Regions from separate parts of the Xylanibacter ruminicola 23 genome, predicted to be linked through region 2. Evidence: riboswitches for the same ligand, from Rfam matches in the RefSeq annotation. Region 2 holds a riboswitch; the other holds the start of a gene.
What was found. A riboswitch is a leader RNA that binds a small molecule or an ion and turns the genes downstream of it on or off. The one in region 2 is predicted to bind thiamine pyrophosphate.
Positions count from the first base shown of each region.

Region 1: linked by a shared signal. The riboswitch ahead of thiS (sulfur carrier protein ThiS) and the one ahead of PRU_RS12785 (TonB-dependent receptor) in region 2 are both predicted to bind thiamine pyrophosphate.

Region 1 covers NC_014033.1:479,779-487,368, reverse strand. The annotation lists gene thiC (phosphomethylpyrimidine synthase ThiC) at 1-531, opposite strand, end outside; gene PRU_RS02020 (thiazole synthase) at 552-1,325, opposite strand; gene PRU_RS02015 (thiamine phosphate synthase) at 1,318-1,938, opposite strand; gene thiS (sulfur carrier protein ThiS) at 1,944-2,141, opposite strand; TPP riboswitch at 2,128-2,230, opposite strand; gene PRU_RS02005 (cation diffusion facilitator family transporter) at 2,325-3,221, shown strand; gene PRU_RS02000 (nitrilase-related carbon-nitrogen hydrolase) at 3,208-3,975, opposite strand; gene PRU_RS01995 (histidine-type phosphatase) at 4,096-5,406, shown strand; gene PRU_RS01990 (ROK family protein) at 5,390-6,214, shown strand; gene PRU_RS01985 (glycoside hydrolase family 2 protein) at 6,329-7,590, shown strand, end outside.
Region 2 covers NC_014033.1:3,003,095-3,010,684, reverse strand. The annotation lists gene PRU_RS12795 (AMP-dependent synthetase/ligase) at 1-1,572, opposite strand, end outside; gene pnuC (nicotinamide riboside transporter PnuC) at 1,652-2,236, opposite strand; gene PRU_RS12785 (TonB-dependent receptor) at 2,236-4,587, opposite strand; TPP riboswitch at 4,627-4,722, opposite strand; gene PRU_RS12780 (Na/Pi cotransporter family protein) at 4,883-6,619, opposite strand; gene PRU_RS12775 (nucleoside kinase) at 6,744-7,590, shown strand, end outside.

The DNA of each region.
Region 1 (7,590 bases), 1.1 Mb from region 2:
CGATGTCGTGGCCGAATTACCGATATTGGTATTGATTTTCACCGCAAAGTTGCGTCCGATAATCATCGGCTCGCTCTCGGGGTGATGGATGTTAGCGGGGATAACGGCACGTCCGCGTGCCACCTCCTGGCGTACGTATTCGGGAGTGATATGACTCTCGATACCCAGTGCCTGGCAGTTCATGTTTTCGCGAATGGCCACATACTCCATCTCGGGAGTGATGATGCCTGCCTTGGCACACGCCATCTGGGTGATGCCCTGCCCCTTCTGAGCACGATCGGCAATCCACTGCTGGCGCATGGGTGGCAGTCCCTTCTTCAGGTCAACCGTATAGTTGGGGTCGGTATAAGGACCGCTGGTATCGTAGATATACACTGGTTCGTTCTTCTCTACGTGGGTTTTGCCATCGGCATCCTTCGTCACCGTTGGTGTCAGGTTCACCTTGGTCATACCCACCTTTACATCAGGATACAAATTTCCTTGCATATAAGCCTTCTCTCTCTGAGCATAGGCCTTGTGATCGTTTATCATTAAAAATTAAACATTAAACATTAAACATTTAAAAACGCCGTGAGTGGGCTCGAAGCTTCGGCGCAATCGGCGATGGCTCCTAAGCCTGCCTCGAAGGCCTGGCGACCGGCGATGACAGCCTGACGGAAGGCATCAGCCATTTTTACGGGATCGCCTGCAACGGCAATGGCGGTATTCACCAGCACGCAGTCGGCACCCATCTCCATGGCCTCGGCAGCATGACTGGGGGCACCAATACCGGCATCAACCACTACAGGCACCGTGGCCTGGTCGATGATAATCTGCAGAAAATCCTTCATTCTCAAACCCTTGTTGGTACCGATGGGGGCAGCCAGTGGCATCACCGTAGCCGCACCAGCCTCTTCCAGATGCTTACACAGCGTAGGGTCGGCCTGGCAGTATGGCAGCACCACAAAGCCCAGTTTTACCAACTGCTCGGTGGCCTTCAGCGTCTCAACCGAGTCGGGCAACAAGTAGCGTGGGTCGGGGTGTATCTCCAACTTCAACCAGTTGGTGCCAAAGGCCTCGCGGGCCATCTGGGCAGCAAACACCGCCTCTTCAGCATTACGCACACCCGAGGTATTGGGTAGCAGTTGTATACGTGGGTTCTGGGTGATGTGTGTCAGCAAATCGTCGTTCTTGTCGTCGAGTTCCACACGTTTCATGGCAACGGTAACCATCTCCGATCCCGAAGCCTCGATAGCCTGGGCCATCAGCACATTGTTGTTAAACTTGCCTGTGCCCAGAAACAAACGAGAGTTAAACTCCCGTCCTGCAATTACTAATTTACTCATGATTAACTATGTTTGTTAAGTGTTTCATTTCGTCAATGGGGTTCGCAGCCCTTAGCACCGTACCACTCAGGGCAATGCCGGTGATGCCGGTTGCCAGTATGGCGGGTATATCGTCCTTGGTAATACCGCCGATAGCCACAATGGGTATGTCGATATGCGCCGCACGCATCTCGATAATAATCCGTCGGTAGCCATCCAGTCCTAATACCGGCGACAACTTCTGCTTGGTGGTAGTAAAGCGGAAGGGGCCACAGCCAATGTAGTCGGCACCAGCCGCATAGTGGGCTTTTACATCCCAGATGGTGTTAGCTGTTCCACCTATGATATAATCGGGGCCTAACTGGCGGCGTGCCTCGCTAATGGGCATATCGTTCTTACCCAGATGCACACCATCGGCCTGCAACTCCTTTACTAATGCCACGCGATCGTCGATAATAAACGTAGCGCCATACTGCTTACATAGCTTCTGGGCCTCAATCGCAACAGGGCGCACCTCATCGTCGGTAGCGTCCTTCATGCGCAGCTGTATCCATCGGCAACCACCCTGCAAGGCAAGACGGATGCTGTCCAGATAGCTATACTTATCAGTGTAGTGAGATATAAACTGTAACATAGCCCTTACCCCCCGCATGCAGCTTTGATAATAGTGATAGTGGCGCCCTCTTGCAGGATGGTGTCATCCCAAGTAGTGCGCGGTTTCAACTCATTATCGATAGCTATTGCCACACCTTTGGCGGGCAACTGCAATTGGGCGGCAAGCTCGGATACAGTTTTGGCTTGCGTCTCGTGTTGTTTGTTGTTAATCCTTACTTTCATATTGCATTCCTCCGACGGCATTACCCGTATCAGGTTCTATGGGTATTTTCTCAGCTTTGGCACATGCCTCAGCACCCCGAATATTTAATTTTGCGCTGCAAAAGTAATGTTTTTATTTCTATCTGACAAATAAATCGCAGTTTTTTTTGCTATTTGCTATCAATTTACTACTTTTGCACTACAATGAAAAGAAATAAAGAGATATATAAGGTAACAATGGTGGGTGGCGCGGTAAATGTGGTGCTACTGCTGTTTAAGTTTGTGGCGGGCATTGTGGGACATAGTGCGGCAATGATTGCCGATGCGGTGCACTCGCTGTCCGACTTTGTCACAGATATCATCGTGCTGGTGTTTGTGCGCATCAGCGGCAAACCTACCGACAAATCGCACGAGTACGGGCATGGTAAATACGAAACGCTGGCCACCACACTGATTGGGTTGGCACTACTGATAGTAGCCGTAGGTATTGTGTACAGCGCACTCACCAAAATTATCCATTGGGCACAGGGCGGCACCTTAGAGGCACCAGGCATGCTGGCGCTATGGGCTGCACTTCTTTCGATTGTACTCAAGGAGGCGGTGTTCCACTACTCGATGGTGCAGGCCCGCAAGCTGAACTCGCAGGCAGTAGAGGCCAACGCCTGGCATCACCGCAGCGATGCCCTGTCGAGTATAGGCACAGCCATCGGCATTGGTGGCGCCATCTTCTTAGGTGAACGATGGACGGTGCTCGATCCCATGGCAGGTATCATCGTGGGCCTATTTATTATTAAGGTGGCGATAGACCTGCTGCGTAATGGCATTGGCGACCTGATGGAGCATTCGCTGCCCGATGAGGTTGAGAGCGAGATTCTGCAGCTGGCAGGATCGATACCTGGCGTTACAGAGCCACACGATCTGCACACGCGCCGAATAGGCAATCATTACGCCATAGAACTGCACATACTGATGGACGACGACATCAGTTTGCGCGAGGCTCACAACAAAAGCGAAGAAGTGGAGAATATCCTACGCGAACACTACGGCAAGGAAACCCACATATCGGTACACGTAGAACCAAAAAGCATCAGAGAACATTAAACTCGTCGGCATCGTCCAGCACAGGGAACTTCTTACGGAAACGCTGCAGCTGTTCCATGTCGAGTTCAACGGTAGCAATACCCTCCTCACCATCGGCACACTGGGCGATGGTGCGGCCATAGGCATCAATCACCACCGAACCACCAATATACTTACAAGCAGCATCGCTACCCACACGGTTTACGCCTATCACATAGCACTGATTCTCGATGGCACGTGCCTTCAGCAGCGTTTGCCAGGCATCCTGACGCTGTTCGGGCCAGTTGGCTACATAGATGATGGCGTCGTAATCGCCACGCGAACGCGAAAACACCGGGAATCGCAAATCGTAGCACACCTGCAGCAGGAAACGCACACCACCCCACTCTACTACCACACGGCGATCGCCTGGCACATAATCCTTTGTTTCGCCAGCATACGTAAACAAATGGCGCTTATCGTAATAGTCGTACTTGCCATCAGGATGCATAAAAATCAAGCGATTACGCAGCAATCCCTCTGTATCTTTTTTTGCCACACTACCTACTATGGCGGCATTATGCAGCATGGCCTGGTACGCCATCCACTGCAACATAAAGTGAGCCGGAGCACCCACCCCACCTACATAGCCCTCGGCCATAAAACCTGTGGCAAAGGTTTCTGGCAACACATACATATCGGCACCCGGCTGCTGATTTAACAACGGATCCAAACGGTCCATATTATTAAAAAAATTGCTACTGGGTATATCGTGTTGTACAATCGCTATCTTCATAATCTTTATACCTTATTAATATAATGTGGCGGCAAAGATACAAAAAAAACTAAAAAAATGCACCACCTTATAGAAAAATAATGTATATTTGCGCCACAAATCAACTATTCAAAACAGTTTATGAATCATTTAAAACAAACCTTTATCTGTGCTTTTACAGCTACGATGCTCTGTGCGCCCATGCAGGCCCAGACATCAAAGGCCGAACTGTTGGCTAACATGGAGTTGGCTACCGGCAACTATTGTAATTACCCTCTGCCCAAGGGAACAGTAACACCCGCACCTGCAGGTTACGAACCATTCTACGTGAGTCATTACGGCCGTCACGGTGCCCGTTATATGACCGACGACAATGCCTACAAATACGTGATTGGCAAGATGGATACCGCCCAGGCGCGCGGCTGGCTTACACCCAAAGGCGTAGAGGTGCTGCAACGTATAAAACTGGCTGCTGCCGATGCATGGCATCGCGATGGCGACCTGACTAAGCTGGGTGCCCGACAGCATCAGGGCATAGCCCACCGACTGGCTACCAACTACCCACAGCTACTGATGCAGCCCGTTGAGGTAAAAGCCAACTCATCAACCGTTCGTCGCTGCATGCTCTCGATGGCCAACTTCTGTCAGGAACTGAAGAGCATGAATCCAAAGCTCAGCATCACAATGGATGCCAGCGAACACGATATGTACTACCTGATACCCAACGACAGTATTTTCATCCCCAAGAAAGGTATCGACGGACATCTGTACGACAAGCTGGACAAGTTCCGCCACGAAAAGCTGAACGGACGCTACCAGATGCAGATGCTGTTTAAGGATTCCAAACAACTGGAAGGATTTGTGGATGGCTACAAGCTGGCCGATGGCTTGTGGAACATCGCCTCGAACATGCATTGTCTGCCCGAGTTGAATCTGTCGTTCAACGACCTGTTTACCACCGACGAACTTATCGACGGCTTTTATGTTTACAATGCCAGCTGGTGCCTGTGGGAGGGATTGATGCCTGGTTCGCGCCCCAACTACTACGCCATCTATCCGCTGCTGAAGAACTTCCTCGACGAGGCCGACCTCATGATAGCTTCGGGTAAGAAACAGGTGCGCCTGCGCTTCGGTCACGACAGCGTGCTGCTACCTTTCTCATATATATTAGGTATGAAAGAGGCTCTGGGTGGCACGCAGGATATGGAGAATCTGCATAACACATTTGCCCTGTTCCGACTCATCCCCATGGCAGGTAACGTGCAGCTTATCTTCTTCCGCAAGCAGGGCTCGGATGATATCCTGGTTAAATTCCTGATGAACGAGAACGAGACATCCATCCCCATCCAGACCGACTGCTACCCCTTCTACCATTGGAAGGATGTTTCGGCCTATTATCGTAACATTTTGAAACAAGCAAACGTAACCTATAAAGATGAAAATAGCGATTGATTTAGGCGGTACCAACATGCGTGTTGGACTGACCGATGGCGCCACGGTGGTTGATACCGTGATAGAGCCCTGCCCCGCACAGGAGCCCGAGGAGGTGGTGCTTGCCCAACTGAAGCGACAGATTTCCCAGCTGATGCGCCCCGAGGTAACGGGCATTGGTGTGGGTGTGCCTTCGGTGGTAGATTGCCAGCAGGGCATCGTATATAATGTGGCCAATATCCCCTCGTGGCAGGAGGTACACCTGAAGGAGATTCTCGAAAACGACTTTAGTGTGCCCGTAGCCGTTAACAACGATGCCAACTGCTTTGCCTTGGGTGCCTGGCGCTATGGCGAGGGCAAGGGCACGCAGAATATGGTGGGCCTGACGATAGGTACCGGCATTGGCGCAGGTATCATCATCGATGGCAAACTGTATAACGGCGTGAACACGGGGGCTGGCGAGATAGGTTCGCTGCCCTATCTGGATGCCGACTACGAGTTTTACTGCAGTAGCCGATTCTTCAGTAAGCTGCATGGCGACACAGGTGCTAACTTTGCCAAGTTGGCTTTGGCTGGCGACAAGGAGGCGCTGGCTGTGTGGCAGGAGTTTGGCACGCATGTGGGCAACCTGATGAAGGCGGTGCTGTTTACCTATGCCCCCGAAGCCATCATCATCGGTGGCGGCATAGCCAACGCATTCGCACTTTACGAAGCGCCCATGCGCCAGCAGCTCAGCACCTTCCCCTACCCCGAGAACGTAGCTGCCACCCGCATCCAGCCATCAACCTTACCAAACGCTGCCATGCTGGGAGCCGCAGCTTTACATTAAACATTAAACATTAAACATTAACATTAAAGGCTGCGATTAAGCGAGAACAGAGCCAAGCTTGCTTGGGCTTTGTCGAGCGTGAGCAGGCTCAATACGAAGTATTAACATTAAAATATGAAACTTAAAACTATTTTGGCGGCGGGGATGCTGGCGGTTGTGGCTGCTGCATGTACCGAGCATAAGACATTGGATATGAACTGGGAGGTAGAAACACCCGATGGTTGGATACCAGCCCAAGTGCCTGGCACCCTGATGGGTACGCTCACTGCCAACGGCATAGAACCCGAGGCACTTACTGCCGACGACTATGCCAGGATTAACAAAACACAGTTTGATAAAAGCTGGAAGTACCGCACCACTTTCGATCTGCAACCACTCAACGAGGGCGAACATGCGGTGCTGAACTTCGATGGTATCAGCTACCGCGCCAACGTATGGCTTAACGGCAAGCAGATAGCCAACAGCAAGGAGATGTACGGCGCGTTCCGACAGTTTGAGTATGATGTAACCAACGAGATTGCCCAACAGAACAAGCTGGAGGTTGAGGTGTTTCGTGCACAGCCCGGCGAACCCAACATCGGTTTTGCCGACTGGAATCCGCGCCCTGCCGACGAGAACATGGGTATCTACCGCGAGGTGCGTGTAAAAACCTGCGGCAATGTGGCCCTGTCGCACTCAGCCGTACGTTCGCGTGTAAACACCGAAACGCTGAACGAGGCCTGGCTCACCATCGCCACCGAACTGCGCAACCTGTCGGACAAGCCCGTCGAAGGCACCGTGCAGGGTACTGCCGACGGACAGAAGTTCAACTACCGCGTAAGTCTGGCTCCTGGCGAGAAGAAACGCTTTGTAAGTCCTACCGAAATACATATCAACAAGCCCAAATTGTGGTGGTGCCACAATATGGGCAAGCCCGAACTGTGTGATTTGCACATTGAGTTTGCCGAGGACCACAAAATTTCGGATTTCGAAGATGTGCGATTTGGTATTCGCGAGATAAAAAGCTACCTCACCGACGAGGGTTATCGCGCCTTTTCGCTGAATGGACAGCCCGTGCTGCTGCGTGGTGCCGGTTGGACCGATGATATCTACCTGCGCGACACACCCGAGAGTAATCGCCAGCAACTGGAGTATGTGCGCGACATGAATATGAATACCGTGCGCCTGGAGGGTTTCTGGGGTACCTCGCAGAACCTGTACGACCTGTGCGACGAGCTGGGACTCTTTATCCTGGTGGGCTGGAGCTGCCACTGGGAGTGGGAGGACTATATCGGCTCGCCCTGCGACGAGCTGTACGGCGGCATACTGAGCCCAGAGAATATCGACCTGATAGCCCGTTCGTTCGAGGATCAGGTGATGTGGCTGCGCTATCACCC
Region 2 (7,590 bases):
CTTATGCTCGCGGGCATATTCCTCCAACAGGGAATATACAGGGATAATCAGAGCCGAAACAAACTTGCGTTGGTCGGCAATGATGGCAATCTGATCGATATACTTATCAACCAGCAGCTTAGATTCAATCATCTGTGGAGCAATATACTTTCCGTTCGAAGTCTTGAAGAGGTCCTTAATACGCTCTTTCAGGAACAGCTCGCCATCCTTCAGATAACCTGAGTCGCCTGTCTTAAAGTAACCATCCTCGGTAAAGGCGGTCTTGGTAAGATCCTCGCGGTTATAGTAGCCTCGAGTGATAGTTGGGCCTTTCAGCAGTACCTCGCCCTCTTCGCTGATCTTGATATCGATACCCTCGATGGGGATACCAACACCACCAACGGTGTAAGGCTTGCCAAGGTGATTGCAGCTAACGGTGGCCAGACTCTCAGTCAAACCGTAACCAACAATCATGTTAATGCCGATAGAGTGGACAAACTCCTCGACCTTAGGATTAACGGTAGCACCTGCTGTTGGGAAGAAATGGGCATTCTCTAAGCCCAGCTCCTTACGTACCAGCGAGAATACGGTTTTATTCAGGAACTCGTACTCCATGTGCAGGAGCAATGGTGGGCGCTTGCCTTTTGAAATGTAATCGATGTTGTGTTTCTTACCTACAGCTTCGGCGTGGCGGAACAGTTTGCGCTTGGCCATACCCGATTTCTCAATCTGCTCCTGAACACCCATATATACCTTCTCCCAGAAACGGGGAACGGAACTCATACAGGTGGGGTGTGTCTCCTTCATCGACTGCTGCACCTCTTGTGGATAGGTGTTTACAATGAGTGTGGCGCCCTCGGTAAGGCACAGAATCTTCCAACCCTTCTCAAAGATGTGGGTGAATGGCAGGAAGTTAAGAACTCTGTCGTTCTCGCCTACGGGTACACACTTATCGTTGGCTATCATTGCGGCATTATACTGACCGCAGGTAAGGATAACACCCTTAGAATCGCCAGTTGTTCCGCTGGTATAAAGGATGTTGGCAATATCGTCCATCGAAGCCTGAGCCTGAAGCGACTCAACTTCGGTCTGACGGGGATAATTCTCGCCTAACTTCAGGAAATCATCGAAATACATCGAGCTGAGGTCGAGTGACGAGATATGTACGTTCTTATCGAATACAATGATACGCTCGAGTGTAGGACAGGTAGCGAAAATCCGACGAGCCTTGTCGTACTGCTCCTGTTCGCCTACAAAGAGGAATCTGATTTTAGCATCGCTAATCATAAACTGGATCTGCTGCTCTGAGCTGGTAGCATAGAATGGGATGGTTACGGCGCGTACTCCCCATGCTCCAAAGTCGCAGAACAGATACTGTACAGAGTTCTGAGAGAAGATTCCCAGATTTTCCTGTACCTTTACACCCAGATTGAGTAAGGCATTAGATACTTTCTTGACCATATCCGAGAACTGATTCCACGAATATGATTTCCACACTGACCCGCCAAAGTCCTTGTAGATTAAAACCTCACGGTCGCCATACTTCTTGGCCTGGTCATGAATTAATCGCGATAAATGACTTTTCGTCTGCATAAGCATTTGAATATGTTATAATTCGCTGCAAAAGTACGAAAAACGTGGCAGATAGCCAAATTATATTGCAAAAAACCGCTCAAATAGGGCGATTATCTGTCATTCGTTTCCATTTTTTGTAGCCAAAAATGGCAATAACTACATAAAGTGCATAAAGACCGGCTTTGAAAGGAATGTCCTTATAGAAGTAAAGAACACAGGTTACAACGTCGACAGCAATCCAGATGAACCATTGTTCCAGGTATTTATGAGCCAAGGCCCAGATACCAACAATGCTGAGGGCTGTAGTAAAACTGTCGGCTGCTGGAACGTTACTGTTGGTAAAGGTAATCAGCAGCCAATAAATAATGCCCCAGATGGCCAGAATAACAGCCAACCAAGGGATTATCAGTCGGCGTGGGAATCGCGTGATAGGCAGCTCTTTCTTCTCGGCCGAACCGTGTACCCATTTCCAATAGCCGTAAACGGTCATCGAAAGATAATAGAACTCCATGCCGCAATCGGCATAGAGTCCTTTTTGATAGTATAGCACAATGCCTAAGGCCTGCATCAGAAATCCTACAAACCAAAGCCATACGCTGGCGCGATACTCGAACAGGATATAGAGCAGTCCGAGTAACGTGGTAGTGATGTCGAGCCAGTGTGCTGAAATAAAATCTGCCATTAGAATCGGAGTGTTACATTACCCATCATTGTAAAGCCTGCCATAGGAATGAATCCAATCTGATAGTAGCGGTTCTCGTTGGGATGACCGTATTCTTCAACGATGCTTGAATATACCCAGCCATTGGCGGCATAGCGACGATTGAAGATGTTGTTGAAATTCAGACCGAAGATGCACTCCTTGATGGCTTTATTGGGTTTCCAGGTGTAGCTGATGTTGGCATCAGAAGCTGAGTAGCAAGGCAGCGAACGATCAGCGTTCTCTGTATTATCCAGGTACTGACGGCTTACAAAATTGGTGTGCCATACAGCCTGCAAACCATTCCAATGCAGGTTTACAAAACCGTTCAGGATGGTTGAGGGTGAGAAAGCAAGTGTAGAGTTGTCGTAGTGGATAGTGCGGAACGACTCTTCCCAGTTTACGCTGGCCACCTCGTCGAAGTCTTTGATTTTATTCTGGCTGAGTGAAGCATTACCCTCAATGCTGAGCCAAGAGGTAACATCTACCCCACCCTGGATTTCTACGCCCATACGGTATGAGTCTTTGATGTTTGTGGTAAGATCCTCGCCAATATCACTCTTCTCGCCAGTCTGTACAAACTGGTTGGTGTAGTCCATGTAATAAAGGTTTACACCAAAGCGGAAGATGTCGTTGTTAAAGGTGTAACCCAACTCGTAATCTAACAGGCTTTCGGCCTTAGGGAATGGCTTTGCACCATTATCTGTAAAGTTATTACGTTCTGGTTCGCGGTGGCTAAGTGCTACCGATCCGTAAATGCGGTGATTGTTCAGATTCCAAGAGAAACCGGCCTTGGGATTCAGGAAACGATACTTCTGATCGATATCGAGGCGCTGGTTGTAATAGCTGCTGCCCTCTTCGTAGAACTTATCGTTAATACCGTTACTTTCGTACTGTACGTAGCGATACTGCAGGTCGCCGAAGATATCCCACTGTTCGTTGATGTGATAAGCAGCCTTTACAAAGGCGCTACCATCAAACTTGGTGGCATCAGAATCGTAGTATTTGTAGTCGCCATTAGACATGTATTTCTTTCGTACATCATCGTTGGCAATATAGGTAACATAACCAAAGTGATTGCCGTCGAACTCCTGAAGCGACATGCCGCCGATAACATCCCATGCATCGTTCTTGTAGTTTGCATTCCAGATAAAACCGTAAGTGTTCTGGCTCAGTCCTTTCTGGCGCACGAAGTCGGTCTTTTTAACGCCGCTGTAGGTCATGCCAAACTTCTTCAGCTTGTTCTGAGGACGGAACTCGTTATAATAGCCGTAGCCGTAAGTGTAGTGCAGCGAACCTGAAATGCTCCAGTTGTCGTTGATATCGTAGGCGGCTGAGAGGATGTTGTGGTTCTGCCAGAAGTTATCGGTGGTTTTGTTCCAATAGCTGCCGTCGTTCAGCTGATAGCGCGCTGTGGGATAGTTGCCGTTGGCATCTTTTTCGTAACCAGTCAGGTATTCGTACAGCGAGTTGTACTTGCCCAGACCGGCGTTCCACATATCCTTGTAGGTCTTGATGCCAGTGTTGATACCGTAAGTTCCGTCCATCAGACTCATATCGTTGTCGCCTGCTGTTACGCCGTTCCAAGCCTGACCGGTTTTTTCAAAGTTTCCGATGTTCTTATAACGAATCTGGAACTTGTTGCCAATCCAGGTGAGTCCGCCATAGTAAGAACCGCTGCGTCCGCTGGTTCCATGGATAAATCCATCAGTATTGGTCTCGTGATAGGCACCATCAAAAATCAGATGATTCCACAGTAAACCTGTTGAGAACTTTCCACCTACATTGAATGTGTTGAATGAGCCGTATGATACTGACACTTCTCCCCCAGCCTTCTGATTTGGAATGGCTGAAGCGAGTGCTACAGTTCCGCCAAAGGCGCCATCACCGTTGGTTGATGTGCCTACACCGCGCTGAATCTGTACACTACCTAACAGCGAACCGTAAGAGTTCATGTTGGCCCAGAAAACACACTGATCTTCAGGCGAATTCAGGGGTACGCCATCCAGTGTTACGTTGATGCGCGAATCGCCTGCACCACGAATGCGCATATAAGTAGTACCTGTGCCCAGTCCGTTTTCGCTCCAAGCCAGTACACCTGGGGTCTGCGAAAAGAGGAAAGGCAATTCTTTTCCTGTGTTCGAGAAAGCGTTAAGCTCCTTTTTCTTGATGTTTGCTACTGCAAATGGTGCATTTTTCTGTGTCCTGACACCTTTTACTACAATTTCGTTCAGCGCTTCTACTTGTGTAGAATCGTAGAGGGCTGCTTTACGCTGTGCGTTTGCGCCTGCTGCACACACTAATGCAGCCATTCCTAAAACAAATCTTTTCATACTACAATAGTATCAATAATTAATAATGTTAAGGGGGTGTTTATTGTCTGCTATCCATCCCTACGCTGGCATAATCCAGATCAGGTTAGAGGGTATCATCTCAGCCTACACTCGTAGGCACCCCTTGATAATTGGCTGCAAAGGTAATGATATTTTCTATAATAGCCATACTTTTATGGCATATTTTTATGTTTTACCAGTTGGAAAGGATGGTTTTCTCATAAAGAAACTGCCAGTTCCCGCCTGAGGAACTGACAGTTTCTGCCTTTGAAACCAATCGTTATCGGATTGTTGTTTATCTAAGACCCATTCTTGCCTCAACTACGTTAACTACATAGTCGCCCAGCTTCTCACACTCGTTAATCAGGTCCATATAAATGGTACCAACGGCGTAAGTGTACTCGCGGTTGTTAACATCGTTGATGTTCTGCGACTTGAGCTGGTCGCGGAAGTTATTGATTTCGTGCTCGATATTGAAAGTGCGGTTTACATCGAACGACTCCTTGCGGCCCATCATCAGTCGGTTCATCTGTGAGAGCGACTGATCGGTGAGCTCCATCATCTGATGGATGTGGTCGTACTGCTTCTCGTTAAAGTGATCCTGTTTGCCGTTGTACTTTCTCGAAATGGTACGAGCCATGTTGAAACAAGCATCTCCAATACTCTCTAACTCGCTGATTTCGCGTAACATAGCACGAATCTTAGCCTTTGAGTCGTCTGACAGGTGAGCGTCGCTCACGGAGTTAAGATAGTTGGCAATCTCAATCTCCATGTTATCGCTGATGCCTTCGTATTTCTCAATGCGGGTGTAAAGCTTGTTAAACTCAGAGTCGCGATTATCCTTCTTACTGCTTGAGCTTGACGAGAGGGTGAGCAGTTCGCGAACCATATTGAACATACGCTGCATACGATCCGAGAACGACTGGATTTCCTTCTGTGCCTCGAGCACCGAAAGCTCTGGTGTTTTCATGAAGCCGGCGGTAATAAAGTGCAAGCGGAAGTCCTCTTCCTCGTCAACCTTCTTAGGCTTGATAACCCAGCATACAAAGCGCTCAATCTGTGGGATAAACCAAATAAGAATAAAGGTGTTAGCCACGTTAAAGCAGGTATGGAAGGCTGCCAGCACAAAGCTTAGTTTGGCGGCGTTGGCCAGGAATACGCTTGTTGTAACGGCATCTTTAGTCATGTTTACATCGTAGCCCACCATGCCGCAAACGGCGTCGATGAACGGACGGAACACAAACAGAATCCAAACCACACCAAACACGTTGAAGAACATGTGGGCGAGGGCAGCTCTACGGGCCTGAGTATTGGCCGATAGGGCAGCGAGGTTTGAGGTAATGGTGGTTCCGATATTCTCACCCATAACTAATGCAATACCCTGATAGATAGGCAGAGCGCCACTAGAACAGAGAATCATGGTGATGGCCATAACTGCTGCCGACGACTGTACGCAGAAGGTAAGTACGCCGCCTAAGAACAGGAATATCAGGGTGGTGAAGAACGAATCGGGATCGAACGATGCAAAGAAGTCGAGTAGGGCCTGGTTTTCGCCCAAATGCATCTCTGTGCCCGTCATTCTCAGCGTACCCAGTCCCATCAGCAGGAACGATAGTCCGAACAGGAAATCGCCGATATAGCGGTATCTCTTCTGATAAATCAGTATGATGCCTAGGAAGAATGCCGGATAAACAGCGCTGGTAATATCGAATGACATACCTGCCGACATAATCCAGGCGGTAAGGGTGGTTCCGATGTTGGCACCCATGATAACCGAAATTGCTTGTGCCAAGGTTAACAAGCCCGCATTAACAAACGAAACAGTCATCACAGTGGTGGCTGTTGATGACTGTACTGAAGCTGTAACAAGCATACCTGTAAGCATGCCGGTAAAGCGATTGGTTGTCATCGCACCTAACACATGGCGTAATTGTGGACCCGCCATCTTCTGTAATGCCTCACTCATCGACTTCATACCGAACATCAATAGCGCAAGCGATCCCAGGAGTTTGAAAATAATCCAGATTGACATAAAAATCGTATCTATATTTAGTAATTCGGGGACAAAGATAAAAAAAAACTCTGAAATGTAAGTTAAGATTTCAGAAAAATGTTATCTTTGCAGACAAAATAATTAAAAACTCAATTTAAGGCTTATGGAGAAGTTAGTAAAAATACATATTGTAAATAACGATAAAGCTGTAGAGGTTCCTGTAGGATCTACTATCGAAGATGTATATGCTTTGTCGGGTGTTGAGATCGAGCATGGTCCCATCTCGGCACATGTAAATAATAAGGTAGAGGGTATGCACTACCGCTTGTACAAGCAGAAACAGGTAGAGTTTCTGGATATCTGCTCGTCGAGTGGTTCGCGTGCTTATACTCGCAGTTTGTTCTTTGTGCTTTGCAAGGCTGTGCACGATTTGTTTACGCCCTGTAAGGTGTCTATTGATATCCCTGTATCAAATGGCTCTTTTGTAAACCTGTCAATCGGTCGTCCAATCTCGCTGGATGATGTGGGTGCCATCCGTCGCCGTATGCAGGAAATCATCGATGCCGCTTTGCCCATTCATCGTTACGAAACCACTACCGAAGAGGCTATCAGGATGTTCGACATTCTGCATAACCGTTCGAAGGTAAAACTGTTGAAGTCTACAGGCAGACTGTACACAACTTATTATGAGATAGATGGTTACATAGATTATTACTATGGTGCTTTGCTCACGAACACCAAGCAGCTTTACTTGTTTGGACTTGAGAAATATTTTGATGGTTTGCTGTTGCGTTTGCCATCGCGCGAGCATCCTAACGAGTTGGGTGAGATGTTGCATCAGGATAAGATGTTCGGCATCTTTAAGGAGCACCATCAGTGGCAGGATATCTTAGGTTTGCGAACCATTGGCGACCTGAACGAGACTATCATGAATGGCCATTCGTCGGAACTCATACAGATTAGCGAGGCGCTGCAGGAAAAGAAGATTGCTAATATTGCCGACGAGATTG